Regions from separate parts of the Pseudomonas sp. GW101-3H06 genome, predicted to be linked through region 1. Evidence: predicted binding sites of a transcription regulator. Region 1 holds the regulator's gene; the other holds the start of a gene.
The links. The regulator FliA, encoded in region 1, starts transcription of late flagellar genes. The targets are predictions, from matches to a motif close to CTAAAGTTTNNNNNNNNNNNGCCGNTAA.
Positions count from the first base shown of each region.

Region 2: the regulator FliA is predicted to act here: its motif matches at 2,164-2,191, upstream of motA (flagellar motor stator protein MotA).

Region 1 covers NZ_JBWKZO010000001.1:4,821,676-4,837,885, forward strand. Annotated here, with positions in the region: gene AC07ZE_RS22035 (DUF2802 domain-containing protein) at 1-211, opposite strand, end outside; gene AC07ZE_RS22040 (chemotaxis protein CheW) at 212-697, opposite strand; gene AC07ZE_RS22045 (CheW domain-containing protein) at 783-1,715, opposite strand; gene AC07ZE_RS22050 (ParA family protein) at 1,756-2,544, opposite strand; gene motD (flagellar motor protein MotD) at 2,585-3,475, opposite strand; gene AC07ZE_RS22060 (flagellar motor protein) at 3,491-4,231, opposite strand; gene AC07ZE_RS22065 (protein-glutamate methylesterase/protein-glutamine glutaminase) at 4,231-5,373, opposite strand; gene AC07ZE_RS22070 (chemotaxis protein CheA) at 5,425-7,686, opposite strand; gene AC07ZE_RS22075 (protein phosphatase CheZ) at 7,758-8,546, opposite strand; gene AC07ZE_RS22080 (chemotaxis response regulator CheY) at 8,566-8,937, opposite strand; gene fliA (RNA polymerase sigma factor FliA) at 9,104-9,844, opposite strand; gene fleN (flagellar synthesis regulator FleN) at 9,841-10,671, opposite strand; gene flhF (flagellar biosynthesis GTPase FlhF) at 10,788-12,113, opposite strand; gene flhA (flagellar biosynthesis protein FlhA) at 12,125-14,254, opposite strand; gene AC07ZE_RS22105 (RHS repeat-associated core domain-containing protein) at 14,664-15,368, shown strand; partial or broken gene AC07ZE_RS22110 (DUF6124 family protein) at 16,148-16,210, shown strand, end outside.
Region 2 covers NZ_JBWKZO010000001.1:683,563-699,772, reverse strand. Annotated here, with positions in the region: gene motB (flagellar motor protein MotB) at 221-1,240, opposite strand; gene motA (flagellar motor stator protein MotA) at 1,244-2,095, opposite strand; gene AC07ZE_RS03180 (HDOD domain-containing protein) at 2,262-3,800, shown strand; gene AC07ZE_RS03175 (rhodanese-like domain-containing protein) at 3,843-4,658, shown strand; gene asd (archaetidylserine decarboxylase) at 4,677-5,546, shown strand; gene serB (phosphoserine phosphatase SerB) at 5,598-6,812, opposite strand; gene AC07ZE_RS03160 (AhpA/YtjB family protein) at 6,948-8,468, shown strand; gene AC07ZE_RS03155 (PqiC family protein) at 8,718-9,431, opposite strand; gene parC (DNA topoisomerase IV subunit A) at 9,608-11,875, opposite strand; gene AC07ZE_RS03145 (retropepsin-like aspartic protease family protein) at 11,883-12,407, opposite strand; gene AC07ZE_RS03140 (esterase-like activity of phytase family protein) at 12,404-13,393, opposite strand; gene parE (DNA topoisomerase IV subunit B) at 13,393-15,297, opposite strand; gene AC07ZE_RS03130 (YqiA/YcfP family alpha/beta fold hydrolase) at 15,374-15,982, opposite strand; gene cpdA (3',5'-cyclic-AMP phosphodiesterase) at 16,113-16,210, opposite strand, start outside.

The DNA of each region.
Region 1 (16,210 bases):
GCAGTTCGTGCAGGTCTTCACCCATGCGCACGTTGCCGTTCTGATAGTCATCCACGCTTTTGGCCAGGTCCTTGATGCGCTGATCACGCAACGCATCGCCCTGGGCCTGTTGCGCGGCGATCTTGCGTTGATCGCGAATGTACGCCAGAAACATCGCCAGCGTGCCTGCCCAGAACAGGAACAGGACAATGACCGCAACCTCGAGAATCAATCAGATACTCTCCAGTTCCGACCATTCTTCTTCGCTCATCATCTTGTCCAGTTCGACCAGGATCAGCAGTTCGTTGTTCTTGTTGCACACGCCTTGAATGAACTTGGCGGATTCTTCGTTACCGACGTTCGGCGCGGTTTCGATTTCCGACTGACGCAGGTAAACCACTTCGGCCACGCTGTCGACCATGATCCCGACAACCTGCTTGTCGGCTTCGATGATGACGATACGGGTGTTGTCGCTGATTTCGGCATTCATCAGGCCGAAGCGCTGACGGGTGTCGATCACGGTGACCACGTTACCGCGCAGGTTGATGATGCCCAGCACGTAGCTCGGGGCACCCGGCACCGGGGCGATTTCGGTGTAGCGCAGGACTTCCTGAACGCGCATCACGTTGATGCCGTAGGTTTCGTTATCCAGCTTGAAGGTTACCCATTGCAGGATCGGATCTTCGGACCCTTTTGCCGCCGTCGCCTTATCATTCATACCCTGACCCCTCGAAAAACCGCCCTGGCGGTGTGTGTTCGGTGCTGCGGCATTTGGATGCCGTCGCCTGTTTGTTGTGCAGTTTTCATTTCAACTTTTGGACCGGCTTGCTGCCGCCCATGTGCTTTGCCCCGCCGCTGGCGATCAACTCGGCCAGTTCGGACACGTCGAGCAATGCACACATGTGTTCAATCACCGTGCCCGCCAGCCATGGCCGTTGACCACGGTGGCTGCGCCACTTGATTTCGTTCGGGTCCAGGCGCAATGAGCGGCTGACTTGATGCACCGCCAGCCCCCACTCGTAGCCCTGAACCGAGATGACGTATTGCAGGCCCTGTCGGAAATCATCGCGATAACGATCGGGCATGACCCATCGCGCAGTGTCCAGAACCTTCAGGTTGCCCGCCTGACTCGGCAGGATGCCGAGGAACCACTCCGGCTGACCGAACAGCGGCGTCAGTTCGTGGCCGGCCAGGGAGTAGATCGAGCCCAGGCATACCAGAGGCACCGCCAGGGTCAACCCGGCAACATCGAACAACAGGCACTCGAAGGGCTCGGCTGCCCACGCCGGACGACCGTCGGTTTCCACCGGCGGCGGTGTGTTGGCAGGTGGCAGGTGGACATCGACCACGGGCGGTACCAGCACCTGTTGCACTTCGACCGGGGCAGTAACCAAAACCTGTTGCTCTTCGACGGCCGGTGACACCAAGGCTTGCAGCAAGGGGGCGATCGTCGAGACCGGCGCCAGAACGGGTGTCGGCGCATCAACCACTGCAACCGGTGTTTTCACTACCGGTGCTGCAACCGGGACAGTCGCAACTACGATTTTCTGCGCATCGCGCGCCTGCTCTTCGAGCACTGCCGCCTGGAATTCGTCCAGCGCAGCCTCAACCTCAACCACGGCGGGCAGCGCTTCCATTTCTGGCGCGAATTCCTCGGTGACTTCCTGCAGCAGATTATCCAGGTAGGACTGCAACGCCAGTTGCGGGCGCGAAGTGGTCTTCAATGGACGATTCATTGGCGCACTCCTGTAGGAGCGAGCGGTACGGGTTTCATCTTCAGGCCACCTGCGGCACAAGTTGTGCCGTCAGCAAATGCTTGAGCAGCGCACGGTAGGCAAGAACGCCACGGCTCTTGCCGTCGAATTGCGAAGGCGTCAGCCCGGCACGACTGGCATCACGCAAGCGGGTGTCCACGGGAATGTAGCCCTGCCAGATTTCCTCCGGAAACTTGTCGCGCAACACCCGCAGCGTGCCGAGGGACGCTTGCGTACGCCGGTCGAACAGAGTCGGCACGATGGTGAACGGCAAGGCCTGTTTGCGCGAGCGGTTGATCATCGCCAGGGTGTTGATCATGCGCTCCAGGCCTTTGACCGCCAGGTGTTCGGTCTGCACCGGGATCACCAGTTGCTGGCTCGCCGCCAAGGCATTGACCATCAGCACGCCGAGCAACGGCGGGCTGTCGATCACCGCGTAATCGAAGTCTTGCCACAACTGCGCCAGGCTCTTGGCGATCACCAGGCCCAGGCCACTCTGGCCCGGCGACTGGCGTTCAAGGGTGGCCAGGGCGGTACTCGACGGCAGCAGGGAAATACGTTCGTCGCTGGTCGACAGCAGTAATTGTCCGGGCAAACCCTGCGGCACGCTGCCCTTATGCAGGAACAGGTCGTAGTTGCTGTGTTCCAGGCTGTCGGGGTCGTAGCCGAAATAACTGGTCATCGAGCCGTGGGGGTCAAGGTCAACCACGACCACGCGCTTGCCCGCCTCGGCCAGCAAACCGGCTAAAGCAATGGAGGAAGTGGTTTTACCGACACCACCCTTTTGATTGGCGACTGCCCAGACTCTCATTTGGTTTGGTTCCTCCCGGTCGAATCGACCGGGAAATAGCTCAACGTGTTAATGCGGGTGACGGAGAATTGACGGCGCTCTCTCGTACCGGCGACTTGACCGGGGTCGGTGCAGTTTGTGTGCCAGCACGCTTCAAAGCGGCATCCGGTGTGGTATGAGCGGCTCCGGTCCCGGTCAGGCTGCGGCGCACGTCAAGATTGCGTGACACCACCAGCACTACACGACGGTTGCGCGCCCGACCCTCGACCGTCGCGTTGTTGGCCACGGGCTGGAATTCGCCGTAGCCCACCGACGCCAGACGGCCGGGGTTCACCCCCTGCATCGCCAGCATGCGCACGATGCTCGCCGAACGGGCCGACGACAGTTCCCAGTTGGTCGGGTACTGCGCGGTACGTATGGGTTGATCGTCAGTGAAACCTTCGACGTGAATCGGGTTGTCAAACGGCTTCAAAATGGCCGCGACCTTGTCGATGATATTGAAGGCCATGTCGCTGGGCATGGCGTCGCCGCTACCGAACAACAGGCTGGAATTGAGTTCAATCTCGACCCACAGCTCATTTCCGCGCACGGTCATCTGGTTGGATTTGATCAAGTCGCCAAAGGCTGCGCTGATGTCGTCGGCGATGCTTTTCAGCGGATCGCTGGCCCCGGCGATACCGGCGTCAACTTGTTCAGCATCCTTGACCAGCGGCTTGGCCGGGGTCACGGTCTTCGGGCGTTCTTCACCGATGGGTATAGGCTGGAGCGAACGGTCGGCATCGTTGAAGACGCCGATCAGCGCTTGGGAAATGACCTTGTACTTGCCTTCGTTGACCGAAGATATCGAATACATCACCACGAAAAACGCGAAGAGCAAGGTGATGAAGTCCGCGTAGGACACCAGCCAGCGCTCGTGGTTGACGTGTTCATCATGTTGGCGACGACGAGCCATAGTCCATTACCCCCATCAATCCATGAAGCCCTGGAGCTTCAATTCAATGGAGCGCGGATTTTCACCTTCGGCGATCGACAGGATGCCTTCGAGCAACATTTCGCGATAACGCGACTGGCGCAATGCAACGGATTTGAGTTTGGCGGCAATCGGCAGCAGCACCAGGTTGGCACTGGCCACGCCGTAGATGGTGGCGACGAAGGCCACGGCAATGCCGTTACCCAGTTGCGACGGATCACCGAGGTTGCCCATGACGTGAATCAGGCCCATCACCGCACCGATGATGCCGATGGTCGGCGCGTAGCCGCCCATGCTTTCGAAGACTTTGGCGGCCTCGATATCGCGGCTTTCCTGGGTATAGAAATCCACTTCCAGAATGCTGCGGATGGCTTCCGGCTCGGCGCCGTCCACCAGCAGTTGCAAGCCTTTGCGCGAATAGCTGTCGGGTTCGGTGTCGGCGACGCCCTCCAGACCGAGCAAGCCTTCCTTGCGCGCGGTCAGGCTCCAGTTGACGACACGATCGATGCCACCGGCCAGGTCGACGCGTGGCGGGAACAGAATCCACGCCAGGATCTGCATGGCCCGCTTGAAAGCGCTCATCGGTGATTGCAGCAATGCTGCACCAATGGTCCCGCCCAGTACGATCAGTGCCGCCGGGCCGTTGGCCAGCGCACCGAGGTGTCCGCCCTCCAGGTAGTTGCCGCCGATGATGGCGACGAACGCCATAATGATGCCGATAAGGCTCAGAACATCCATCAGATACAGGCCTCGACCAGGTGCTTGCCGATGTCGTCCAGGCTGTACACCGCGTCGGCGAGCTCGGCTTTGACGATGGCCATCGGCATGCCGTAGATCACGCAGCTGGCTTCATCCTGGGCCCAGATCGAACTGCCGCCCTGCTTGAGCAGACGCGCGCCTTCGCGACCGTCGGCGCCCATGCCGGTCAATACCACTGCCAGAACTTTGTCACCGTAGGACTTGGCCGCCGAACCGAAAGTGATATCCACGCACGGCTTGTAGTTCAAACGCTCGTCGCCCGGCAGGATTTTCACCGCGCCACGGCCGTCGATCATCATTTGCTTGCCACCCGGAGCCAGCAACGCCAGGCCTGGACGCAGGATGTCGCCATCCTCGGCTTCCTTGACGCTGATGCGGCAGAGCTTGTCCAGACGCTCCGCGAAAGCCTTGGTGAATGCTGCAGGCATGTGCTGGATCAACACGATCGGTGCCGGGAAGTTGGCCGGCAACTGGGTCAACACCCGCTGCAGGGCAACCGGCCCACCGGTGGAGGTACCGATGGCCACCAGTTTGTAGGCTTTGCGTTTCGGCGCGGGCGACGACGGCGTGGCCGCATGGGCGCGTGCAGGGATCGGGGTCGGAGCCGGACGCGCAGGTGCGCTGCCACCATAACTGCCGAGGCTGGAAGGCGCAGGCGCAGGCGCTGGTGTGGCTGCCGCTGCCGGTGCCGGAGCCGGAGCACTGTAGGCACTGACGCGACGGTTACTGCGCGAGATGCTCAGAATCTTCTCGCACAGCAGTTGCTTGACCTTCTCGGGGTTGCGCGAGATGTCTTCGAAATTCTTTGGCAGGAAGTCCACCGCGCCGGCGTCCAGCGCATCGAGGGTCACCCGGGCACCTTCGTGGGTCAGCGAAGAAAACATCAAGACCGGAGTCGGGCAGCGCTGCATGATGTGTCGCACCGCCGTGATGCCGTCCATCATCGGCATCTCATAGTCCATGGTGATCACGTCCGGCTTGAGGGCCAGTGCCTGATCGATCGCCTCTTTTCCGTTGGTCGCCGTGCCAACGACCTGGATATTCGAATCCGCTGAAAGAATTTCCGAGACGCGGCGGCGGAAAAACCCCGAATCGTCCACCACCAGGACTTTGACTGCCATAAACACTCCGTTAGACGCCGCGGGACCATCAGTCGCCCCGCTTCGCCAGTATCAAATACGCCGCGTGGCGTAACGCTTGAGCATGCTCGGAACATCGAGAATCAGTGCAATGCGACCGTCACCGGTAATGGTGGCGCCCGACATGCCCGGGGTTCCCTGGAGCATTTTGCCCAATGGCTTGATGACCACTTCTTCCTGGCCCACCAGTTGATCGACGACGAAGCCGATCCGCTGAGTGCCCACCGAAAGGATCACCACATGGCCTTCGCGCTGCTCTTCGTGAGCGGCGGAGCTGACCAGCCAGCGCTTGAGGTAGAACAACGGCAGCGCCTTGTCCCGCACGATCACCACTTCCTGGCCATCCACCACGTTGGTGGTCGACAGGTCGAGGTGGAAGATCTCATTGACGTTCACCAGCGGGAACGCGAACGCCTGGTTGCCGAGCATGACCATCAGCGTCGGCATGATCGCCAGGGTCAGCGGCACCTTGATGACGATCTTCGAACCCTGCCCCTTGGCCGAGTAGATGTTGATCGAGCCGTTGAGCTGGGAAATCTTGGTTTTCACCACGTCCATGCCCACGCCACGACCCGATACGTCGGAGATCTCGGTCTTGGTCGAGAAGCCCGGGGCGAAAATCAGGTTGTAGCACTCGGTGTCGCTCAGGCGGTCGGCCGCATCCTTGTCCATCACACCGCGTTTCACGGCGATGGAACGCAGGACGTTCGGGTCCATGCCTTTGCCGTCATCGGAGATCGACAGCAGGATGTGGTCACCCTCCTGCTCCGCGGCCAGGATGACCTTGCCGCCACGGGCCTTGCCCGAAGCTTCGCGTTCTTCCGGCGACTCGATGCCGTGATCGACTGCGTTGCGCACCAAGTGAACCAGCGGGTCGGCCAGGGCTTCAACGAGGTTCTTGTCGAGGTCGGTTTCTTCGCCGACCAGCTCCAGGTTGATCTCTTTCTTGAGCTGGCGAGCCAGGTCGCGAACCAGGCGCGGGAAGCGCCCGAAGACTTTCTTGATCGGCTGCATCCGGGTCTTCATGACCGCGGTCTGCAAGTCGGCCGTGACCACGTCGAGGTTCGACACGGCCTTGGACATGGCTTCATCGGCGCTGTTGGCGCCAAGACGGACCAGGCGGTTACGCACCAGCACCAGTTCGCCGACCATGTTCATGATTTCGTCGAGACGCGCGGTATCGACCCGCACGGTCGTCTCGGCTTCGCTGGCCGGTTTTTCCGCTGGCGCCGATGCCGGGGCGCGGGTCGGAGCGGCAGCGGCCGCTGGAGCTTCGGCTTTCGGCTCTGGCGCCTTGGCCACGGGTTTCGGTGTCGCAGCCTTGGCGACAGGTGCCGCCACCGGTGCGCTGGTGCCGGAAGCGGTTCCAGAGGCAGTGCCGACTTCGGTGAACTTGCCTTTGCCGTGCAATTCGTCAAGCAGCGATTCGAATTCGTGATCGGTGATCAGGTCGCTACCGGCCGCAGCGGCGGCTGGCACTGCAGGGGTCGGTACCGAAGCAATGGCCGATTCCAGCGCATCCACCGCAAAGTTGCCCTTGCCGTGCAACTGGTCGAGCAGTGCTTCGAATTCGTCATCCGTAATATCGGAGCTGTCACCGGCGGCTTTCGGCGCTTGCGGCGCGGCAGGCGCGGCAGGCGCCACCACCGCATCAACGGCAAACTGGCCTTTACCGTGCAACTGGTCGAGCAACGACTCGAACTCGGCATCGGTGATTTCGTCACTGGCAGCGCCGTCGCTGGCCGGTGCCGGAGCAGCCGCCGGCGCCTCGGCCTGAGCCTTGACGGCGTTCAGCGAGTCCAGCAGTTGTTCAAATTCATTGTCGGTAATATCGCCCGATTCGCTTTCAGCGACAGGCTCTTCAACCACGTCGGCAACAGGTGCCGGTGCGACCTCGTCAGCCGTTTGCGGCTCGGCCAGACGAGCCAGGGCCGCGAGCAATTCAGGCGTGGCAGCCGTGATCGGGCTGCGCTCGCGGACTTCGCTGAACATGCTGTTCACCGCGTCCAGTGCTTCGAGAACCACGTCCATCAATTCCGAGTCGACGCGACGTTCGCCCTTGCGCAGGATGTCGAACACGTTTTCGGCGATGTGACAGCACTCCACCAGCTCGTTGAGCTGGAGGAAGCCGGCGCCCCCTTTTACAGTGTGAAAACCGCGAAAAATTGCATTGAGCAAGTCCGCATCATCTGGCCGGCTTTCCAGCTCGACCAGTTGCTCTGACAGTTGCTCTAGAATCTCGCCGGCCTCAACCAGGAAATCCTGAAGGATCTCTTCATCGGCGCCGAAGCTCATTAATGGTGTGCTCCTAACAGGTCTAAAAACCCAAAAAACCTAAAACTCCAAAACTCTAGAAAACTAAAATTCTAAAATCCCAGGCTGGATAGCAAATCGTCCACATCGTCCTGACCGGACACAACGTCTTCTCTTTTATCGGCATGAATCTGCGGACCTTCACCCTGAGAGAGATGTTTTTGTGGATCTTTTTCGGCAAGCATCGCCTCACGGTCATGTTCGATGCCCGCAAAGCGGTCCACCTGACTGGCCATGAGTACGAGCTTGAGCAGGTTGCTTTCAACTTCGGTGACCAGTTGGGTCACGCGCTTGATCACTTGACCGGTGAGGTCCTGGTAATCCTGGGCAAGCAGGATGTCGTTGAGGTTGCTCGACACCGCGCGGCCGTCTTCGGCGCTGCGCGCCAGGAAACCGTCGACCCGCCGCGCCAGTTCGCGGAACTCTTCAGCCCCGACTTCACGACGCATGAACCGTCCCCAGTCGGTACTCAAGGCCTGGGCTTCATCGCTCAGGCGGTTGACCACCGGCGTGGCGGTTTCCACCAGGTCCATGGTGCGGTTGGCCGCCGCCTCGGTCAGCTTGACCACATAGGACAGGCGCTCGGTCGCATCCGTGATCTGCGACACTTCCTCGGCTTGCGGCATGTGCGGGTCAATCTGGAAATTGACGATCGCGCTATGCAGCTCGCGGGTCAGCTTGCCCACTTCCTGATACAGGCCGCGGTCACGGGTCTGGTTGAGCTCATGGATCAATTGCACAGCATCGCCGAACTTGCCCTTTTCAAGGCTCGCGACCAGTTCGACGGCGTGTTTTTTCAGGGTCGATTCAAAATCACCCTGCGAAGATTCGTTATGCCCCATAGCTCCCCCGTGGCGCAGTTCAACCGATGCGTTCGAAAATCTTCTCGATTTTTTCTTTCAACGCCTGGGCCGTGAAGGGTTTGACCACATAGCCGTTTACACCGGCCTGGGCCGCTTCGATGATCTGTTCGCGCTTGGCTTCAGCGGTCACCATCAGCACCGGCAGGTGCTTGAGCTTTTCATCGGCACGCACGTGGCGCAGCAGATCGATACCGGTCATGCCTGGCATGTTCCAGTCCGTTACCAGAAAGTCGATGCTCCCGCTGTTGAGTACCGGAATGGCGGTAGTGCCATCGTCGGCCTCGACCGTGTTGGTGAACCCAAGGTCACGCAACAGGTTTTTTATGATCCGCCGCATCGTTGAGAAGTCATCAACGATGAGGATTTTCATGTTCTTGTCCAATTCGACCTCCAAGCAGACTAAAACGCGCCCAGCACCTGGACGCGCCATTTCAATCAATCTGGCAAAGCACTCGATGACTGTCTGGAGTACAGCGGATCGAGACCGGCGCGGTTCATCACCCCACCAGCCACGTCGCAGTGCCCCCACACTGCCTTCAGCGCGCTCGCCACTCTCCCAAACGCCCCCGCAAACGGGCCGCGCACTGGCTGTGTAACTGGCTGACCCGAGATTCGCTGACCCCCAGGACCTCACCGATTTCCTTGAGATTCAGCTCTTCGTCGTAGTACAGCGCCAACACCAGTCGCTCACGCTCCGGCAAATTGGCAATCGCGTCCGCCAGCGCCGCCTGGAAGCGTTCATCTTCCAGATCGCGTGACGGTTCAAGATGAGCACTCGCGCCATCCTCATGCAGCCCTTCGTGTTCGCCGTCCTGCAACAGATCGTCGAAGCTGAACAAGCGGCTGCCCAGGGTGTCGTTCAAAATCCCGTAATAATCGTCGAGACTCAATTGGAGTTCGGCCGCAACTTCGTGATCTTTAGCGTCACGACCGGTTTTAGCTTCAATCGAGCGAATGGCGTCGCTGACCATCCGGGTATTGCGGTGGACCGAACGTGGTGCCCAGTCCCCCTTGCGTACTTCATCGAGCATGGCGCCGCGGATGCGGATGCCCGCGTACGTCTCGAAACTCGCGCCTTTGCTGGCGTCGTATTTGGTCGACACTTCAAGCAGGCCGATCATCCCGGCCTGGATAAGGTCTTCGACCTGGACGCTGGCCGGCAGACGTGCCAGCAGGTGATAGGCAATGCGTTTGACCAGTGGCGCGTAACGCTCGATCAGCTCGTACTGCGCGTCACGCGCCGACTTCTTGTAGAGGTTGTAACCGCTGGCTGTCATAGCACAGGTCCTGCCGTTTGTTGCACGAGGCGCTCGACGAAAAACTCCAGGTGCCCGCGCGGGTTGGCGGGCAGCGGCCAGGTATCGACCTTCTGTGCGATGGCCTTGAACGCCAGCGAGCACTTGGAACGCGGGAACGCTTCATAGACCGCACGTTGTTTCTGCACGGCCTTGCGCACGCTTTCGTCGTACGGCACGGCGCCAACGTATTGCAGGGCGACGTCGAGGAAGCGGTCGGTGACCTTGGTCAACTTGGCGAACAGGTTGCGACCTTCCTGCGGGCTCTGCGCCATGTTGGCCAGGACGCGGAAACGATTCATGCCGTAATCGCGGTTAAGCAATTTGATCAATGCGTAGGCGTCGGTGATCGAGGTTGGCTCGTCGCAGACCACCAGCAACACTTCCTGCGCGGCGCGCACAAAACTGACTACCGAGTCACCGATACCCGCAGCGGTGTCGATCACCAGCACGTCGAGATTGTCGCCGATGTCGCTGAACGCCTGGATCAGGCCGGCGTGTTGCGCCGGGCTCAAATGCACCATGCTCTGGGTCCCGGACGCGGCCGGAACGATGCGGATGCCGCCTGGCCCCTGCAACAGGACGTCACGCAGCTCGCAACGGCCTTCAATCACATCAGCCAGAGTACGCTTGGGTGTCAGACCCAGCAGAACGTCGACGTTCGCCAGCCCCAGATCGGCGTCCAGCAGCATGACGCGCCGGCCAAGCTCAGCCAAAGCCAGGGACAAGTTCACTGACACGTTAGTTTTCCCGACGCCACCTTTGCCGCCGGTCACCGCGATCACCTGTACGGGATGCATGCTGCCCATGTTATTTCTTTACCTTGTCTTGCATAGACGGAGGCCACATTACTGGCTGCGCGTTCGCAACTGGAACAATGCATGGCAGACCATCGATGTAGGTACAAAAACGATTCATTGTCACCTCAGCCTACCTGCTTGGTCGGGCTGTGGTAGATATCAGCGAACATGTCAGCCATGGCTTCTTCGCTGGGCTCTTCCTGCATTTGCACGCTCACGGCGCGACTGACCAGTTGATGACGACGCGGCAGATGCAAATCATCCGGAATCCGCGGCCCATCGGTCAGGTACGCCACCGGCAACTCATGGCTGATGGCAAGGCTCAACACCTCGCCCAGACTCGCCGTTTCATCCAGTTTAGTCAGGATGCAGCCAGCGAGCCCGCAGCGCTTGTAACTGTGATAAGCGGCCGTTAGAACCTGTTTCTGGCTGGTGGTTGCCAGGACCAGGTAATTTTTTGACTTGATGCCACGCCCGGCCAGGCTTTCGAGCTGCATGCGCAGCGCCGGATCGCTGGCTTGCAGGCCGGCGGTATCGATCAGCACGACGCGTTTGCGCAACAATGGATCCAGCGCCTGCACCAGCGATTGCCCCGGATCGACGTGAGTTACCGACACGTTGAGAATCCGGCCCAGGGTCTTGAGTTGCTCCTGGGCACCAATACGATAGCTGTCCATGCTCACCAGCGCGATGTTTTGCGCGCCGTATTTGAGCACGTAACGGGCAGCCAGCTTGGCCAGGGTGGTGGTCTTGCCCATGCCGGCAGGGCCGACCATGGCAATCACACCACCCTCTTCCAGCGGTTCGACTTCCGGTGTGGCAATCATCCGCGCCAAGTGGGCCAGCAACATGCGCCAGGCCTGGCGGGGTTCTTCGATATCGGTGATCAGCGCCAACAAGTCCCGCGACAACGGGCCGGACAGGCCGATGCGCTGCAAGCGGCGCCAGAGGTTAGCCTGGTCCGGGCGGCTGCCTTGCAGCTGATTCCAGGCCAGGGAGCCCAGTTGAACTTCAAGTAGCTCACGCAGGCCGTTGAGTTCGAACCGCATCGAGTCGAACACACGCTGATCGACCGCAGGCGCAGCAACAGGTGCCGGCGCCGGGCGACGGGGCTCGGCGTAGGTGGGTTCGATCAGTGGCTCGGCGGCCGTGAGCGGCAGGCCGGCGAACAACTGGCGATTGGTCGCGTTGTCGCTCTCACCCTCGCTGCGCAGGCTCAATTCGGCCTGGGCGGTGACGATCCGCGACTGGGTCTTGCGCAGCTCGTCTTCAAGTTCCATGTTCGGAACACGCGGCGCCAGCGCCGACAGCTTGTAATCCAGGGCAGCCGTCAGCTCGACCCCACCGGCGATGCGGCGGTTGCCAATGATGGCGGCATCGGCACCCAGCTCATCACGAACCAGTTTCATGGCCTGACGCATATCGGCGGCGAAAAAACGCTTAACTTGCATAACCCACTACCTCAGCCGTTGGGCCCTACTGTCGCAACGATGGTCACTTGCTTGTTGTCAGGAATTTCCTGGTACGCCAGAACGTGCAAACCCGGCACTGCCAGTCGGCCAAACCGCGAGAGCATCGCGCGAACCGGGCCGGCTACCAGCAGAATCACCGGCTGACCTTGCATCTCCTGGCGCTGTGCCGCATCGATCAACGAACGTTGCAGCTTCTCAGCCATGCTTGGCTCCAGCAAAACGCCCTCTTCCGAGCCTTGTCCTGCCTTCTGCAGACTATTGAGCAATATTTGTTCCAACCTTGGCTCCAGCGTTATAACTGGCAGCTCGGAGTCAGTGCCTACAATGCTTTGGACGATAGCGCGGGAAACGCCGACGCGCACCGCGGCCACCAATGCGGCAGTATCTTGACTCTTGGACGCGTTGTTGGCGATGGCTTCGGCAATGCTGCGAATATCGCGCACCGGCACCTGCTCGGCCAGCAGCGCCTGCAGGACCTTGAGCAATTGCGACAGCGACAGCACGCCCGGCACCAGTTCTTCGGCCAGTTTCGGCGAGTTTTTCGCCAGCAATTGCATGAGCTGCTGCACTTCCTCGTGACCGATCAGCTCGCTGGAGTGCTTGTACAGAATCTGGTTCAAGTGAGTCGCCACCACGGTACTGGCATCGACCACGGTGTAGCCCAGCGATTGCGCCTGGGCACGCTGGCTGATTTCGATCCACACCGCCTCCAGCCCGAAAGCCGGATCTTTGGCGGTGATGCCGTTGAGCGAGCCGTAGACCTGCCCGGGGTTGATCGCCAGTTCGCGGTCCGGGTAGATCTCCGCTTCCGCCAGGATCACCCCCATCAGGGTCAGGCGATAGGCACTCGGCGCCAGGTCGAGGTTGTCGCGGATATGCACGGTCGGCATCAGGAAACCCAGGTCCTGGGACAGCTTCTTGCGCACACCCTTGATCCGCGCCAGCAATTGCCCACCCTGATTGCGGTCCACCAGCGGAATCAGGCGATAACCCACTTCCAGGCCGATCATGTCGATCGGTGTCACATCATCCCAGCCCAGCTCCTTGGTTTCCTGGGCGCGGGCCGGCGATGGCAGCAGCTCCTGTTGACGCTTGACCTCTTGCAAAGCCTGGACCTTGACGATGTTCTGCTTGCGCCAGAACAGATACGCACCACCCGCCGCCAGGGCAGCCATGCTCAGGAAGGAAAAATGCGGCATGCCGGGCACCAGGCCCATCACGGCCATCAAACCCGCCGACACGGCCAGGGCCCTGGGCGAGGCGAACATCTGGCGATTGATCTGCTTGCCCATGTCTTCCGAACCGGAAGCACGGGTCACCATGATCGCCGCCGCGGTGGACAACAGCAGTGATGGCAATTGCGCCACCAAACCGTCACCGATGGTCAACAGCGCGTAAACCTTGCCGGCATCGGCGAACGTCATGTTGTGCTGGAAGATACCGACCGCCATGCCGCCGATCAGGTTGATGAACAGAATCAGCAAACCGGCGATGGCGTCACCGCGCACGAACTTGCTGGCACCGTCCATGGAGCCGTAGAACTCGGCTTCCTGCGCCACTTCCGAACGACGGGCCTTGGCCTGGGCCTGGTCGATCAGGCCGGCGTTGAGGTCAGCGTCGATCGCCATTTGCTTGCCGGGCATCGCATCGAGGGTGAAACGCGCGCTCACCTCGGAAATCCGCCCGGCACCCTTGGTGACCACGACGAAGTTGATGATCATCAGAATCGCGAACACCACGATACCGACCACGTAGTTGCCGCCGATCACCACCTCGCCGAAAGCCTGGATCACCTTACCGGCGGCGGCGTGACCATCCTGGCCGTGGAGCATCACCACCCGCGTGGAGGCCACGTTCAGCGCCAGTCGCAACAGCGTCGCCACCAGCAGGATGGTCGGGAACACCGCGAAATCCAGCGGCCGCAAGGCGTAGACGCAGACCAGCAGCACGACAATCGACAGGGCAATGTTGAAGGTGAAAAACACGTCGAGCAGGAACGGCGGCATCGGCAACATCATCATCGCCAACATGACCAGCAACAACAGCGGCACGCCCAGATTGCCTCGACTGAGGTCTGCCATGTGCGTGCGTGTACTGCTGAGTAACTGAGAGCGATCCACCGGTAATCCCCGTGCCTTTAAAGCAAACTTTTGACGCCTGAAGCGGGCGCAGGGCGGCTACTGCAAGAAGCTTTCCAACTTTTGCGGGGGGTTGAAATAGAGGGGGTTGTCAGAGGAAATCTGTATTGCCTGCTCTGGCCTCTTCGCGAGCAGGCTCGCTCCCACAATATGATCGAGGCGAACCGTGAATCCAGCGTTCGACACACACCCTGTGGGGGCGAGCCTGCTCGCGAAGAGGTCGGAACTGCTTATGCGGTAAACCAAGTAATCGAATCAAATCCCTCGCCACAGGTATTGAGTGATTCAGGAGATTGTGCCGCGACCGAACCTATCAGTTCTGCTAGTTCCCGCCCCACGCAACATCGCCGATACTGAGCGCCAGCACTTCGAACCTTCGGAGCACTCACGCATGCCATCGCTGCCCGTCACCCTGCTCTGCCAATATCACTATGACGCCCTGGACCGGCTCATCGCCAATACACTCCCGAACGAGCCAGAGCACCAGCGCTTCTACTGCAAAAGCCGCCTGGCTACCGAGATACAGGGCGCGATGCGTTACTCGATTGTCCAGCATGGCGACCAGTTGCTGGCTCAACAGCAGGACAACGGTAATAGATGCGACACCACGCTACTGGTCACCGACCAACAGCGCTCGGTGCTGCAGACACTTAAGGCCAATCAAGCACCAGAGCCAATCGCCTATTCCCCTTATGGCCACCATCAGATTTTAAACGGATTACTAAGCCTGCTTGGTTTCAACGGTGAACAACCGGATCCAGTGACCGGGTATTATCTTTTGGGGAATGGGTATCGACCGTTTAATCCGGTGCTGATGCGCTTCGTCAGTCCGGACAATTGGAGTCCACTTGGTAGAGGAGGCCTGAACCATTATGCATATTGCTTAGGAAATCCAGTATCTCTATCAGACCCAAGTGGCCATAGCGCAGCTAGCATAGCTGCAGCGAAAATTTTGAAGAACACATTAAAGCGGAGTCGGCCCCCCCCGAAAATAGCTTCAGGAATAAAAAAACGAAAAGTATTACCTCGAGCAAAGAATGGTCCAGATAAAGTATTCGATACAACAAACAAAAACATTCATCAGTTACTCAATTAACGACGGCACGACTACGATGTACATGGATAGCACAGGCATAAAAACATACAGGATAAACTCACCAACATTAAAACAGCTCAGTTTTAGCTCAGCGAAAGGACGGGACTTACAAAAGCTAGCAAACTCTTCCCAGGCTTCAGGCAAGCTAATAAGCGAAATCGATAAATCAATCGGCGACATCAACCTCGACAACTACATAAATGATGTGCATTTTCGAAACCCGAATAGTCACAATTTAGATAGAACACAATTCCATGCACAGAACGAAGGATATGCCTCAGCAATGAATGGGGAGCAACCTGGAATACTTCCAACCAGAGCGGCAAACCAAATAATACGGTATGGCAACGACACTGAAATCCGCAATCCAGCACTTAGAAATCGCTTCCCTCACCTATTCGAGGGCAACTGAAGGCACTGACCTATTGATTTAAACGATCATGTTTAATCTATATCTCCAAACACCTAAAGAACCTACACATCCTTGCGCAGCAGCCTACGACTACGCCAGAATCCGCCGGCTTGTGCGCCTGAGTGCCGGGCTCTATCGTTTCCCGGTCGCTGAAAAACAGCGATCGGGTTTGGTAGCCCGGTAGACTTAGTGCGTAGCACACCTGAATCAGGCCTTTGCGGCCTGTGTCTTTATGGTGGCCATGCGCAGGGCGCCTTCGGGCGCGCCGGTTCTCCAAGTCACCGGTCTACCAACCCGCGTATGGCCACCACCACTTCGTTTGGTAGCGAAGGTGTTGGCTCCCCTTTTCTGACTTGGAGTTTCATATATGTTCAAAGTAACGCCCAGTCCGCCGGAAGCCGAAGACACTTCCCCAGACACCTCAATCGAT
Region 2 (16,210 bases), 4.1 Mb from region 1:
TCATCTGTTACGACTGGCTAAAGTCGATCACCGATTCGTCGGCGACGGCCAAACTATAGGCGCGCCTCCAGCGAAGTGAAACCCGGTTTATGCGTCTCGGAGACTTCCTACACCTTTCTCGGACACGGCCTCATTCGTTGATTTTTACCGCAATCAGTCGGACTTAAATTCATTCTTACAGGCACAAAAAAGCCGACATCACTGTCGGCTTTTTCATGGGTCACTGCCTGGGTGCTTCACCCGGTTTCGGCGCCGGATCATCAAACAGATTCAGCCGCTCACGAAGCTCGTGAGCCGGCAACGGCTCCTTATCCGCCGGCAACGCGTTCGGGTCGGTTGGCACTTCACCCGGACCGCCCTGCCCTTGCGTTGGCTCGGGAGCCGGTTCTGCCCCTTGCGAACCTTCAATGGCACGCTGGGCTTTCTTGGTCAGCACCACGATGTCGATACGGCGGTTGACCGGGTTGAACGGATGTTCGCGGTCAAACAAAACCGACGAGGCATAACCGACCACTCGCGCCACTTGCTGATCCGGATAGCTGCCCGCGACCAGCGCACGGCGAGCGGCGTTGGCTCGGTTGGCCGATAGCTCCCAGTTACCGAAATCACCCTGACCGCTGTACGGCTTGGCGTCGGTGTGGCCACTGATGCTGATCTTGTTCGGCACCGCCTTGATGGTGTCGGCCATGGCCAGCAGGATGTCTTCGAAATACGGCTTCAGGCGAGCACTGCCAGAGTCGAACATCGGCCGGTTCTCAGCATCCACGATCTGGATGCGCAGTCCGTCCGTGGTGATCTCGAACATGATCTGCTCTTTGAACTTCTGCAACTGCGGATTCTCTTCGACCTTGTTCTGCAATTCTTGCAGTAACAATTCGAGACGTTCCTTCTCCACCATCTCTGCCATGCCTTCAACCTGCTCGGCGTCGACAGTCACCTTGTCCGGCTGCGGCTGGGACTTCACCTCGGGATTGAGGGTGTTTTCCGGCGCCAACTCTGGCGTGCCGCCCAAATCGATGATGTAGGGCGTGCCGCTTTCAGTGAAGCCGATCGGGTCTTTGAAGTAACCGGCGATGGCAAGCTTTTGTTCCGGCGTAGCAGTGGACAACAGCCACAACACCAGGAAGAACGCCATCATCGCCGTGGCGAAGTCGGCGAACGCGATTTTCCATGAGCCACCGTGATGCCCGCCGGCATAGCGTTTGACGCGCTTGATGATAATCGGCTGGTTATTTTCCATGACTTATCTGCCGCGAACCGCTTGTTCCAGCTCGGCGAAGCTAGGGCGGTGCGCCGGGTACAGAACCTTGCGCCCGAATTCTACTGCCAGCGATGGCGGCATGCCGGAAGCCGAAGCGACCAGCGAGGCCTTGATGGCTTCGTAGACGTTCAGTTCTTCCTTGGCATCGTGACCCAGGGCATGCGCCAGGGGACCGAAGAAACCGTAGGCCGCGAGAATACCGAAGAAGGTGCCGACCAGTGCCGCACCCACGTGCAGGCCAATCATTTTCTGGTCACTTTCACCCAGCGAAGCCATGGTCACCACGATACCCAGTACCGCCGCGACGATACCGAAACCCGGCATGGCGTCGGCAATGCCGTTCACTGCGTGGGAGGGGTGGTCCAGATCTTCCTTGAGGCTGGCGAGCTCCATGTCGAACAGGTTCTCAAGTTCGTGGGGAGCCATGTTGCCGGAAGACATGATGCGCAGGTAATCGCAGACAAACGCTGTCATGCGCTCATCCTTGAGGACCGTAGGGTACTTGGCGAAGATCGGGCTCGCGGCCGGATCTTCGATATCGCCTTCGATCGCCATCATGCCTTCGCGGCGACTCTTGTTGAGGATCTCGTAGATCAGCCCCAGCACTTCCAGATAGAAAGCGTGAGTGAAACGCGAACTGAACATTCCCAAGGCTTTCTTGAGAACGTGCATCGCCATATGACCCGGGTTGGCCTGCAGGAATGCACCGAGGGCCGCACCACCGATAATCATCACTTCGAAGGGCTGGATCAGGGCGGCAATTTTGCCGTGGGAGAGCACGTATCCGCCGAGCACGCTCGCGAATACGACGATGATGCCGATTATTTTAGCCATAGGTAGGAGAGCACTTACTGAGTCGGGTTCAAGGTCATATTCGGAAGTTAAAAAATCTCTTCTTCTACTTATCGGCAAAACTGCGCCAGACTATAGCCAGTTCAGGCGAAAAGCCAATTTGACCCACTCCGGGCCCAGGTAATGTTGACGATGATCGCCTCCAGACATGGCTAACGAAACGAACGTCCCGCCTGCAAAACCGACCACGCTCGAAGGCTGGGTCAAGCTTCTCGATGGCGTGCGCCTGCCGGTTCCGCAAGACAGTCACGACCTTGTCTGTCGGGCGATCCGCGACAGTCGCAGCTCGCTGCGCGACATTGCCGAATTGATGCAAGGCAGCCCGGCCCTGGCATTGAGTGTCATTCGTCATGCCAATCGCCACACTCATGGCAGCATGACCGAGCCTGCGGAAAGCCTTGAAGTCGCGATCAATCGCCTCGGCCTAAAGCGCACCGAAGAATTACTCGAGCGCTTGCCCGCAGAGCCCATGGCCGAGATTCCGAAAGCCCTGCGTCAGCTGCAGATGATCAGCCTGCACGCCACCCAACAGGCCAACGGTTTTTTTGCCAGCCGCCTGGCGCGACTCTGGCAGGACATCCATTGGGGCAGCCTGCTGTTTCTGTCGCCACTGTGGCCATTGGCGCTGACGCATCCGCAATTACTCGAAGAATGGGAGCTGCGGGTCATCCACAAACGCGAGTCGGCGCGCAAAGTCGAGAAGCAACTGTTTGGCGTGCGCCTGCTGGAAATCGGCCTGGCCCTCGTAGATATCTGGCGTCTGCCGATCTGGGTACAGCAAGGCTATCGGCTGCTGCTCACCGAGCAGCGGGAACTGGTGAAAGTCTTGCGCATTGCCCGCGACAACGAGCATCCGTTGCGCCAGCAGAACCGCCTCGACGACGACCCGACGCTGCGCCGCTGGCTCAATCAACCGGCCAACACGGTGTTGCTGGCCAACGGCCTGGCGCTCTCGGCACAACAGGCCTGGGACAGCCCGCACAGTGAGCGTTGGCAGTACCTGACCAGCCTTTACCTGCAATTGCCGATGGGCGAAGTCCAACAGCAATTGCATCAGCAGGCGGCCAATAGTGCACGCCACCACGCCATGCCCGACCTCTGGCACCCCGCCGTTGCGCTGATCTGGCCGTTGGGCACGAACCGTGTCCACGCCGGGCTGCTGCCAGCACCGGCACCCACCACCGAAGACCTGGTGCAGTGGCGCAAACAATGTGCCGAGCTGCTGTTCGAGCCGAGCCGCTTTACCAACGCCATGCACTTGACCACTGCCGCCCGTGACGCTTTAGTCGCAAGCGGCATGCGTCGGGTAATGATCCTGATGGCCGACCGCACCCATGCCAATCTTCGGGTTCACCAGATTGCCGGGTTGCCGAAGGAAGTTGCCGGTATGAATTTCGCGGTCAACCAGAGCACCGTACTGCAGCGTTTGCTCGCGCAGCAGGCCCAAGTGCGTCTGACACCGGACAACAACGCGCAATTTTCCGCCCTGCTGCCTAATAGCCTGCGTTCGCAGTTCCGCGGCGAACATCTGCTGCTGCGCTCGCTTGTCAACAATGGCCGGGTGATCATGATTATCGTGGCGGACCAGGGCGGCGGGCCGTTTTCGGAGATCACCGTGCAAGCCTTCGGCAAAACCGCACAGTGCATCGAAAAAGCACTGCACAGCTTTAGTCAGCGCGGCAAATGACGCTGCGTTACAATCCCCCCTTTTGTGCCCTGGAGACCTCACATGCCTGACTTCTCTGGCTTGCCGCTGGTGATCGAACCGAGCGACTTGCTCCCTCGCCTCGACGCCCGCGAACTGATCCTGGTGGACCTGACCAGCAGTGCCCGCTACGCCGAAGGGCATATTCCCGGCGCACGGTTCGTCGACCCTAAACGCACGCAACTCGGTCAGGCGCCGGCACCAGGACTGATGCCGCCGCAAGCGGCACTCGAAGCCCTGTTCGGTGAGCTGGGGCACAACCCCGACGCGGTCTACGTGGTTTATGACGACGAAGGCGGTGGTTGGGCCGGGCGTTTTATCTGGCTACTGGATGTCATTGGCCACAGCAAATACCACTATATTGACGGCGGTCTGACAGCCTGGCTGGCAGAAGGCATGCCCATGTCGATCCAGATCCCGGCTGCCGTTGGTGGACCGGTTGCGTTGACCCTGCACGACGAGCCGACTGCCACCCGTGAGTACCTGCAAAGCCGCCTGGGGGCTGCCGACCTGGCGATCTGGGACGCGCGCGGACCACTGGAATTCTCCGGCGAAAAAGTCCTGGCAGCCAAGGGCGGACACATCCCGGGCGCCGTGAACTTCGAATGGACCGCCGGCATGGATCGGTCACGCAACCTGCGCATCCGCACCGATATGCCGCAAATCCTTGAACAACTCGGGATCAGCAAAGACAAAGAAGTGATCACCCACTGCCAGACCCACCATCGCTCTGGCTTCACCTATCTGGTGGCCAAGTCCCTCGGTTATCCGCGGGTCAAAGGCTACGCCGGCTCTTGGGGCGAATGGGGCAACCATCCCGACACCCCCGTAGAGAATTAAGGTTTTTAAGGACAGTTAATGAACAAGCGTCTGTTTATCGTCAGCCAGTACCTGCTACCCCACAACCTGCTCTCGCGACTGGCCGGCTGCATCGCCGAATGCCGCGTGCGCTGGTTCAAGAATGCCTTCACCGCCTGGTTCGCCCAGCGTTACCAGGTGAACATGTCCGAGGCCCTGGTCGAAGACCTGACCGCCTACGAGCACTTCAATGCATTCTTTACCCGCGCGTTGAAAGACGGCGCCCGCCCACTGGACGAAACGCCAGGCGCGATCCTCAGCCCGGCCGACGGCGCGGTCAGCCAGCTCGGCCCGATCGAACACGGTCGCGTGTTCCAGGCCAAGGGGCACAGCTTCAGCGTGCTGGAATTGCTCGGTGGCGACGCAGCCAACGCCGCGCCGTTCATGGGGGGTGATTTCGCCACCATTTACCTGTCGCCGAAGGATTACCATCGTGTGCACATGCCGCTGGCCGGCACCCTGCGTGAGATGGTCTACATTCCGGGCCGCCTGTTCTCGGTCAACCAGACCACCGCTGAAAACGTCCCGGAACTGTTCGCCCGCAACGAGCGTGTGGCGTGCATTTTCGACACCGAGCGCGGGCCGATGGCCGTGGTGCTGGTGGGTGCAATGATCGTGGCTTCGATCGAAACCGTGTGGGCCGGCCTGGTTACACCGCCGAAGCGCGAGCTGAAAACGTTCCGTTACGACGAAGCCGCCCGCGCACCGATCCACCTGGAAAAAGGCGCGGAACTGGGTCGCTTCAAGCTGGGTTCGACCGCTGTCGTGCTGTTCGGGCCGGATCAGGTGAAATGGGCTGAGGAACTGGCCGCTGGCTCACCGGTGCAGATGGGTCAGGGTATGGGCTCACCAAAAGCCCAAGTCATGTGAAGTACTAATGTGGGAGCGGGCTTGCTCGCTCCCACACTGGTTACAAGCACATCAGAGCTGCCCGTCGCGATCGCGGAAGCCCAGCAGATACAACACACCATCCAGCCCAAGGGTGGAAATCGCCTGTTTGGCCGACTGTTTGACCAGTGGCTTGGCGCGGAACGCCACGCCCAAACCGGCAATCGCCAGCATCGGCAGATCGTTGGCTCCATCGCCGACCGCAATGGTCTGCTCCAGACGCAAACCTTCCTTGTGCGCCAGCTCCTTGAGCAGATCAGCCTTGCGCTGCGCATCGACAATCGGCTCGACCGCCACGCCGGTCACCTTGCCGTCGACCACTTCCAGTTCGTTGGCGAACACATAATCAATACCCAGCTTGGCCTGCAATTGCTTGGCGAAGTAGGTGAAGCCGCCCGACAGAATGGCCGTCTTGTAGCCCAGACGCTTGAGTTCGGCGAACAGGGTTTCAGCACCTTCGGTCAGGCGCAGCGAGGCACCGATCGAATCCAGAACGCCGACATCCAGGCCTTTGAGCAACGCCAGGCGCTCTTTGAAGCTGGCGCGGAAATCCAGCTCACCCGCCATTGCCCGCTCGGTAATTTCTGACACCTTGTCACCTACACCGGCCGCCTTGGCCAATTCGTCGATGACTTCGGCTTCGATCAGGGTCGAGTCCATGTCGAACACCGCCAGACGGCGGTTACGGCGGAACAGGGAATCTTCCTGAAAGGCGATGTCGACGTTCAGCTCCTGGGCCACGCTGAGGAATTCTGCCCGCAACGCTTGCGGATCGGCCGCTTCGCCGCGCACGGAAAACTCGATGCAGCCCTTGCCCTTGTCGGCCGGAGTGTCCAGCGGCATGCGCCCGGACAGACGATCGATATGGTCGATGTTCAGGCCATATTTGGCGGTGATCGAACTGACAGCCTGCAATTGCCCGGCGGTCACTTTACGAGTCAAAAGCGTCACGATGTGGCGTTTTTTGCCCTGGTTGCCTACCCATTGCTGGTAATCCTCTTCGGACACCGGCGTGAAACGCACCTGTTGATCAAGTTCATAGCCCTTGAACAGAATGTCCTTGAGTACCGACTTGCCTTGTTCGGTGTCAGGAATTTCAACCAGGATGCCGAACGACAGGGTGTCGTGGATCACCGCCTGACCGATGTCGAGAATGTTCACACCACCTTGGGCCAGAACGCCGGTAATGGCCGCAGTCAGACCCGGACGGTCGACTCCCGTGATGTTTATCAGGACGATTTCGCGCAAGGCGCACCCCCGCAGGTGGAAAAAAACCGCATTCTACCCACATTCAGTGACCATCGGGCACCGTGAGCGCTTTGCCGGTCTAGGGCCTGTCGCTATACTGCGCGTCAACTTCACGGACAAAAGAGCCGAGCTCAAGTGAACCGGCCCACGCCAGTAAAAACCGACAACTTCTTTCTGCTGATCTTCCGTGCACTGCGCCACCGCCGTGTACCGATTGCATTGCGCATCGCCAGCCATAACGTGATCCTGGTCGCCCTGGCCCTGGTGATCTACGCCTGCGTGATGGGTTTGCAGTTCAAACAGGCCATGCATGAGCAGGCGGATGCGCTGGGTGAAAGCCTGACCACGCAGACAGCCACTTCGGCCACCGAGCTGTTGGTGTCCAACGACATCCTCAGCCTCAACGTGCTGCTCAACAACCTGACCAAGAACAAGCTGGTGGCCCACGCCGCCATCTATAGCATGGATAACCGCATCCTTGCCGAGGCCGGCCAGCGTCCCAAGCACGGTCTGCTGGGCGAGGCCGAAGGCATTTATCAGAGCAAGATCACCTTCCAGGACGTGACCGCCGGACAATTGCGCATCAGCCTGGACATGGATCAATTCCAACAGCCGATGACCATCAGCCTGCAGAGCATGGGCATTTTGAGCGCCATCCTGCTGGCTTTGTCCCTGGCTTTGAGCCTGCGCCTGGGCCGACACCTCTCCACACCACTCCTGCAATTGCGGGTATGGCTGCGCAACATTGACGAGCACACCCCGGCCACCGAACGCCAGGACGAGATCGGCGACCTGGCGCGCCAGCTGCACGCCAACTTCGCGCCGGAACCTGCCGAACCCGAGCCCGCGCCGGAACCCGAGTTCGACGACAACGACTATGACGATGCCGAACCGGGCTTCGAAGTGCGTAACCTGCGTGATCCAAGCTTTGATGAAAGCCGTCCGGTGACTGCGCTGAAGGCTGCACCACGGCGCACCGCCAACACCGTCGAAGACGATGATGAAGATGCATTCGCCGACCTGCTCGATGATGCGCCGGACAGCGCCTTGAAACCGCTGGCCAAACCCGTGATTTCCAACGTGCCACAGCACAGCGCGGTGCTGGCTGTTCAGCTGGGCTCCCAGGAGCAACTGCGTCGCCTGCCACGTACGCGCCTGGAAGAACTGCTCAAACGCTACCGCGACTGCCTTGACCAGGCTGCCTCGCTCTACCAGAGCGAACTGCATACCCTGAACGATGGCAGCACGCTGATGCTGTTCCACACCGAAGACAGCGGCGACGACTACCTGACCAACGCCATTTGCTGTGGTGAGCTGTTGCGCGCGCTGGGCCATCAGTTACAGATCGAAGTCGCCGACAGCGGCATCACCCTGCAATTGCAGCTGGGCCTGACCCTGGGCGACGAGCTGTTCGGCCTGAGCCAGATCGACCTGCTGCTGACCGACCCCGCCCAGGACGCCCTGGCCCTCTCGCAGCACAGCCGCAACCTGCTGCTGGTGGAGCGAAAGATCAGTGACGATGCCCTGATCCGCCAGCGCGCACGCATCCGGCCGATTGCCAGCCCGGAAGGCGCGTGCTGCGTGGAGCGCCTGATGGAGCCTTATCCGTCGATGCTGGAGCGACAGCTGGCGCGGATGCATGAGCGTCGGGCGTGATAGCCTCGAAATGAAAAAGCCCGCACACGAGTGATCGTCTGCGGGCTTTTTATTGCCTGTAACGGCGCCTTCGCGAGCAGGCTCGCTCCCACATTTGATCCAGGCTGCCCACAAAGGGTGTGATCACTGAAAACCCACTGTGGGAGCGAGCCTGCTCGCGAAGGGGCCGGGACAGGCGCAAGGCGTCTCCAGCCAGCTGAAACAACAAGGCCCGCATCAATGCGGGCCTTGTGTTGAATCGGTGTGGACTTAGAAGCGGAACACTTCCATATCCGTACGAATCGGTGCTGCCATCGGAATCTTTGGCTGCTTTTCCGCTTCCGCCGCAGGCGCCACAGGCTTGGCTGCCGGCTTTTTAGGCGCTTCGGCGATTGGCGGTTGATTGGCCAGTGGCTTGAGCGCCACTGACAGCTGTTCGGCGAGTTTCTGCAACAGCACACCCTGAGCCTGAACCTGAGCGGCCGTGGTGCCAGCGTGTTGCTCCTGCAGATGAATGATGCGGTTGTCGCGCACCTGACCACGGCGGTCGATCAGGCGCCATTGCGCATCGAGGATTGCGGGTTGTTTTTCACCCGAATCCAGACGCGTGATGGTCAGCAGTACTTGAACATCCGGTGTGAAGCCAACGGTTGCCGGTGCCAACACCACGCGCTGGCTGTCCAGGTGACCGGCGACCTGACGCAACAACAGCTGATCGATGTCCGAAGACAGGCTACCGGCCCAACGACCGTCGGCCGAGGCTTGCAGGCTGCCATCTGGCTGACGCTGCAACAGGGTTTCACGCTGAAGGTAGTCAGCAACGGTTACCGGGCCCAGCAATACTGCCATGCCCGCGCTTTGCGCAGGCTGAACCGGACTTCCGCTGTCCAGTTGATACAACGACACCGGCTGGTGAACGCTGCAACCCGCCAGGCCAAGAACGCCAGCGAGCATCAAAATAAAAGGAAGGCGCAGAGCAGTCATCGTCCCATCCAGGTGATCGCCACAAGGCTGATCACAGTGAAAATACTCAATAAATATGAAGAACGCTCGGCCACGCCGGCGCTTGAAAGGCCATATCATCCGTGAATATGCGTTCCGACTCCAGCGCCAAAGCGCCGATCTACGCGTTAAATCGTAGATCGGACGCTCTAGGACGCTTAATTGAGGTTTTCGACGAGCAGCGCATCTACCCGCTGAAAGCCACGTGGCAGCTTGTTACCACGACGCCCGCGCTCACCCTTGTAGTGTTCGAGGTCGTCCGCTTTCAGTGACAAGGTACGTTTTCCGGCCTGAAGCACCAAGGTGGCGCCATCCGGTATGACGGCGATGTCCGTGACATATTCTTCGCGACTGGCTACACGCTCACCGGAAATCCCGATGATCTTGTTGCCTTTGCCCTTACCTAATTGTGGCAGATCGCTGATCTTGAAGATCAGCAAGCGACCTTCGGTGGTCACCGAAGCCAGCCAGTTCTGTTCACGATCGGCCACCGGACGCGGCAGGATCACCTTGGCGTTGTTCGGCAGGCTCAAGAGCGCCTTGCCCGCCTTGTTCTTGGCCTGCAGGTCTTCACCCTTGACCACGAAACCGTAACCGGCGTCGGACGCGATGACGTACAACGCATCATCTTCCGGCATCAGCACGCATTCGAAGCTCGCCCCCGGCGGTGGCGTCAGACGACCGGTCAGCGGCTCGCCCTGACCACGCGCCGATGGCAGCGTATGCGCCGCCACCGAGTAACTGCGCCCCGTGGAGTCGATGAATACCGCAAACTGGTTGGAACGCCCGGTCGCCAGGGCCTTGAAGCCATCTCCAGCCTTGTAGGAAAGCCCCGTGGCATCGATCTCATGGCCCTTGGCGGAGCGAACCCAGCCTTTTTCCGACAGCACGACGGTGACTTTCTCGTTGGGCAGCAGATCGTGCTCGGTCAGAGCCTTGGCTTCAGCGCGCTCGACGATCGGCGACCGACGGTCGTCGCCGTAGGTTTCGGCGTCCTTGATCAACTCGGTGCGCACCAGTTTCTTCAGCTTGGCTTCACTGCTGAGCAAGGCTTGCAGCTTGGCCTGCTCCTTGAGCAGTTCGTCTTGCTCGGCGCGCAGCTTCATCTCTTCCAGGCGTGCCAACTGACGCAACCGAGTGTCGAGGATGTAATCGGCCTGGATTTCACTCAGGGCGAAGCGCTCGATCAGCTTGGCCCGCGGGTGCTCCTCGGTGCGGATGATGTGAATCACTTCATCCAGGTTGAGGTAGGCAATCAGCAAACCGTCCAACAGGTGCAGGCGGCGCTCGACTTTATCGAGGCGGAATTGCAGGCGGCGACGCACGGTCTGCACGCGGAATTCCAGCCACTCGACCAGCAAGGCCCGCAGGTTTTTCAGCTGCGGCTTGCCGTCCAGGCCGATGATGTTGACGTTGACCCGGTAGCTCGACTCCAACTCCGTGCTGGCGAACAGGTGTTGCATCAACGCATCGTGGTCAAAGTTCTTGCGCGCGCCCGGAATGATCACGATCCGGCACGGGTTTTCATGGTCCGATTCGTCACGCAGGTCCGCGATCTGCGGGGCCTTGGACGGTTTGGCCTGCATCATCGCGGCGATCTGCTCCAGCACCTTGGCGCCGGATACTTGATGCGGCAGCGCAGTGACAATGATGTCGCCGTCTTCGATGTGATAAACGGCGCGCATGCGCACCGAACCGCGACCGGTTTCGTAGATTTTCAGCAAATCGGCGCGCGGCGTGATGATTTCCGCCTCGGTCGGGTAGTCCGGCCCCTGGATGTGCTCGCAGAGCTGTTCGACCGTGGCTTTGGGCTCATCGAGCAACCGCACACAGGCGCTGGCGACTTCGCGCAGGTTGTGCGGGGGTACGTCGGTGGCCATGCCCACGGCGATACCAGTGGTACCGTTGAGGAGAATGTTCGGCAAACGTGCCGGCAACACCAGCGGCTCGTCGAGTGTGCCGTCGAAGTTCGGCCCCCAATCCGCGGTGCCCTGGCCCAATTCGCTGAGCAGCACCTCGGAGTAACGCGACAGCCGCGCCTCGGTGTATCGCATGGCAGCGAAGGACTTGGGATCATCCGGCGCACCCCAGTTGCCCTGGCCGTCCACCAGCGTGTAGCGGTAGCTGAACGGCTGGGCCATCAGCACCATGGCTTCGTAGCAGGCTGAGTCGCCGTGGGGGTGGAACTTACCGAGCACGTCACCGACAGTACGCGCCGATTTTTTGTGCTTGGAGTCGGCATCCAGCCCCAACTCGCTCATGGCGTAAATGATGCGCCGCTGTACGGGCTTCAAGCCATCGCCGATATGCGGCAAGGCACGGTCCATGATCACGTACATGGAGTAGTTGAGGTAGGCATTTTCGGTGAAGTCAGCCAGCGATCGGCGTTCTACGCCATCTAAGCTGTCTGCAAGGATGTCGCTCATGCGGGCCTCATCGGTTCGTTGTCTGGCGCAGCAGCATGGTGCCACCGCGCTGGGTAAATTCAAGTTTGTTCAGCGCGCTCATGCCGAGCAGCACCTGATCGCCATGCAGGCCCGGCGCCACCAGGGCGCGGACGTCCCGCAGCACGATGTCGCCCAGTTGCAGGCGTTCGATACGGGTGCGATAGCCCTGGCTCAGCCCATTGGCCGTGCTCAAGGTCACACCGAAACCTTCTTCAAGCTTCAAGCGCTTGGCCAGCTGTGCCGGAATCGCTACATCGGTCGCCCCGGTGTCGAGCATGAAGTCCACCGGCTGACCGTTGATCTGGCCGCTGGCGACAAAATGCCCTTGGGCATTGCCGATCAGTTTCACTTCGACAAAGCCGTCGCCCTGCTGCGAGCTGATCACGGCGTTGGGATTTTGCTGCCGCTCTTCCCATTGGCCAAAAAAACGCGTCGCCAAAAACAGCGCTGCGCACCAGGCCAGCACCATCAATACCCGTCCGGCACGTTTCCCTGGCGTTTGCTGACTCACGGCCTGGCGCTCCAGCCACCGTCAGGTGCGGCAAAGCGCCAGACGATCGGCCGCACCTCGCCATCGGCGCGGCTTCCGGTGTTGTTGTCGATACCGATCCATGCACCCTCGGCGTCCACGACCAGCGCTTCCGCCAGACCATAGTCCTGCGGATAACGGCGATGTTCCTGCAGCGCCTCGTCGGCATATGACCAGCAGCGCTCGACCTTCGCTGTCAAGGCGTCACGGCGACAAATCTCGAACACATTGCGCTCAAGGGTAAACAGCTTGCCGTTGAACAAAGACAGATCGGCAAAATCCCGGGGCAACGCCCGGGCTCGGGGAAACTGTGCTGGTTGCATTTCTTTTCCGGCCTCGCTCAGCAGCACGCAGCCGCCATCGCAGTCCCAGACGCTTTGCTTGCGCTTGATCAGCAACAACCCGCGACTGTCTCGCTCGGCGGCCAACCACAATTGGTCACCTTCGGGGCTGATCGCCAGGCCTTCGAACAGCGCATTGAAGCGCAACAGCATGCCACTGGCCCGCGCTTCACGAACCATGAGCGGCGAAATCTTCAGCCAGGACGTCGGCCCCGTTGGCGGAACTTGCAATACCGCCCCGTGTGACTCGCTGACCACGTAACGGTTGCCCGCACTGTCGCAGGTGATGCCTTCGAAATCCAGGTCACCACCGCGCACGAACGACGCCACCCAGGCACGTGAACGCAACCCCCAAGGCAAACCGTTGTCGGGCACCGGAGGAACGCCGATGCCGACCGCTTCAGCTTGCCAGACGTCGCCACCGGTTTCGAGGCGGTAGAGCTGGTCGTCGTCACGATCAGACACCGTCCACAACTCGTGGCCACATTGCGCCAGACCGGACAGGTTGCCGCCGCGCATGCCTTCGATGGCATGCTCGGACAACAGACGCAGTTGCGGTTTCGGCTCCGCAGACACCGTGATCGAGGTCAGCAGCAACGCACACGCCAGGGCAAAGCCCAGACGCATCAGCCCAGAACCTCGGCCAGGTTGCCCTTGGACTCCAGCCAGGTTTTACGGTCGCCGGCACGTTTTTTCGCCAGCAGCATGTCCATGATTTCCGAAGTTGCCTCGAAATCGTCCAGCGTCAGTTGCACCAGGCGCCGGGTGTTCGGGTCCATGGTGGTTTCACGCAATTGCGGCGGGTTCATTTCACCCAGGCCTTTGAATCGGGTGACCTGTGGCTTGCCGCGTTTCTTCTCGGCCACCAGGCGATCGAGAATCCCGTCGCGCTCGGCTTCGTCCAGGGCGTAATAAATCTCTTTGCCCAGGTCGATGCGGTACAGCGGCGGCATGGCGACATACACGTGACCGGCATCGACCAGTGCACGGAAATGCTGGACGAACAAGGCACAGAGCAAGGTGGCGATGTGCAGACCGTCGGAGTCGGCGTCAGCGAGGATGCAGATTTTGCCGTAGCGCAGCTGGCTCATGTCCGCCGCGCCCGGATCGACGCCGATGGCCACGGCGATGTTGTGCACTTCCTGGCTGGCCAGCACTTCGCTGCCGTCGACTTCCCAAGTGTTGAGGATCTTGCCGCGCAACGGCAGGATCGCCTGGAACTCTTTATCCCTCGCCTGCTTGGCCGAACCACCGGCGGAATCACCTTCCACCAGGAACAGTTCGGAACGCATTGGGTCCTGCCCGGCGCAATCGGCAAGCTTGCCCGGCAACGCCGGCCCCTGGGTGATGCGCTTGCGCTCGACCTTCTTGCTGGCCTTCAGACGACGACCGGCGTTGTTGATCGCCAGTTCGGCCAGCAGCAGGCCGGTTTCCGGGTGGGCGTTGAGCCACAGGCTGAAGGCATCCTTGACCACACCGGAAACGAACGCCGCCGCCTCGCGGGACGATAGACGCTCCTTGGTCTGACCGGAGAATTGCGGTTCCTGCATCTTCATCGACAGCACGAAAGCGACGCGCTCCCAGACGTCTTCCGGCGCCAGCTTCACGCCGCGCGGCAACAGGCTGCGGAATTCGCAGAACTCGCGCATGGCGTCGAGCAGGCCCTGACGCAGGCCATTGACATGGGTGCCACCCTGGGCGGTCGGGATCAGGTTGACGTAGCTTTCCTGCACTGCGTCGCCGCCTTCCGGCAGCCACAGCAAGGCCCAGTCCACCGCTTCCTTGTTACCCGCCAGGCTACCGCAGAACGGCTCGTCCGGCAGGCGTTCGAACTCGCTGACCGCGTCCACCAGGTAGGAACGCAGGCCATCTTCGTAATGCCACTCGACCTTCTCGCCGGTGCCTTTGTCTTCGAAGCTGACCAACAGGCCAGGGCACAATACGGCCTTGGCCTTGAGCACGTGTTTGAGACGGCTGATGGAAAACTTCGGTGAATCGAAGTATTTCGGATCCGGGGCGAAGAAAACGCTGGTGCCGGTGTTGCGCTTGCCGACGGTACCGACGATTTCCAGTTCACTGGCCTTGAAGCCATCGGCGAAGGTCATCTGGTACTCATTGCCGTCACGCTTTACGCGCACCCGGACTTCGGTCGACAAGGCGTTGACCACCGAAATACCCACCCCGTGCAGACCGCCGGAGAACTGGTAATTCTTGTTGGAGAACTTGCCGCCCGCATGAAGCTTGGTGAGGATCAGTTCGACGCCCGACACGCCTTCTTCCGGGTGAATATCCACCGGCATGCCACGGCCGTCATCGCTGACTTCCAGCGAGTGATCGGCGTGCAGGATGACCTGTACCGATTTGGCATGTCCAGCCAGGGCTTCGTCGACGCTGTTGTCGATGACTTCCTGGGCGAGGTGGTTCGGCCGGCTGGTGTCGGTGTACATGCCGGGGCGTTTGCGTACCGGGTCGAGGCCCGAGAGGACTTCGATGGCGTCGGCGTTATAAGAGCTAGCGCTGGGAGTGGCCATGGGGTCTCGTCGTCCTTCAGTGAAAAGCTGTTCAGTAAAAAAGGTTCAGTACAAAAAGGGCACTATCGCCATGAAATCAGAGTGCCGCGAAATCAATCGCCTGATACACATCGGCGCCGATGCCGGCAAAGCTCAGCATCGCCGGCAACTGTTCGGCAAACCCCTGGAAACCATGATCGCCGCCGGCCTGGATACGCAAGGCGCAGGCCCGGTAGTACCGCTGGGCGAGGCGATAGTCCAGCGTTTCGTCCCCGGTCTGCAACCACACCTGATAGCGATGCGGATCCTGCGGTGCCGGCACTTCCAGCTCGGCCAGGGCCGTCACGTGGTCGTGGGTCAGTTCCCAGGCCTCATCGGTATACAGGTTTTTCTGGGTTCCCAGAAATCCGTCGAACATCCGGTGCGGACTGACGGCAGGGTTGATCAGCAAGGCTTTCAGGCCATGGCGCTCGGCCAGGTGAGTCGCATAGTAGCCGCCGAGCGAGCTGCCGACCAGCAATGGCCGACCGAGCTCGGCAATCGCCTGTTCCAGCTGGCCAATGGCCTCGCGGGGATGGTGATGCAGAGCGGGCACGCGCAGATGATCGCTCAAGCCCAGTCGCTCCATCACTTCGCTCAACTGAGTGGCCTTTTTTGAGGCAGGCGCGCTGTTGAAGCCGTGGATATAAAGGATCGAGCCGGACATTTGAACTCCCTGTGCATCGGGTAAAGAAGGAGGGAGTTTACAGGGTGTCGGGGGAATCGGGGATACATGCGCAATTTGTGTCGCCAAGGCGGACGCCTTCGCGACTCGGTCATACAAAATGACAAATGAATCAGTAGCCGTTAGAACCGTAATCCACCGTGAAATCGAACCCGACGACCCGCTCCACCCCGGTTTCAAGCCGCCCGTCCGGCAACAACCGCAGCCAGC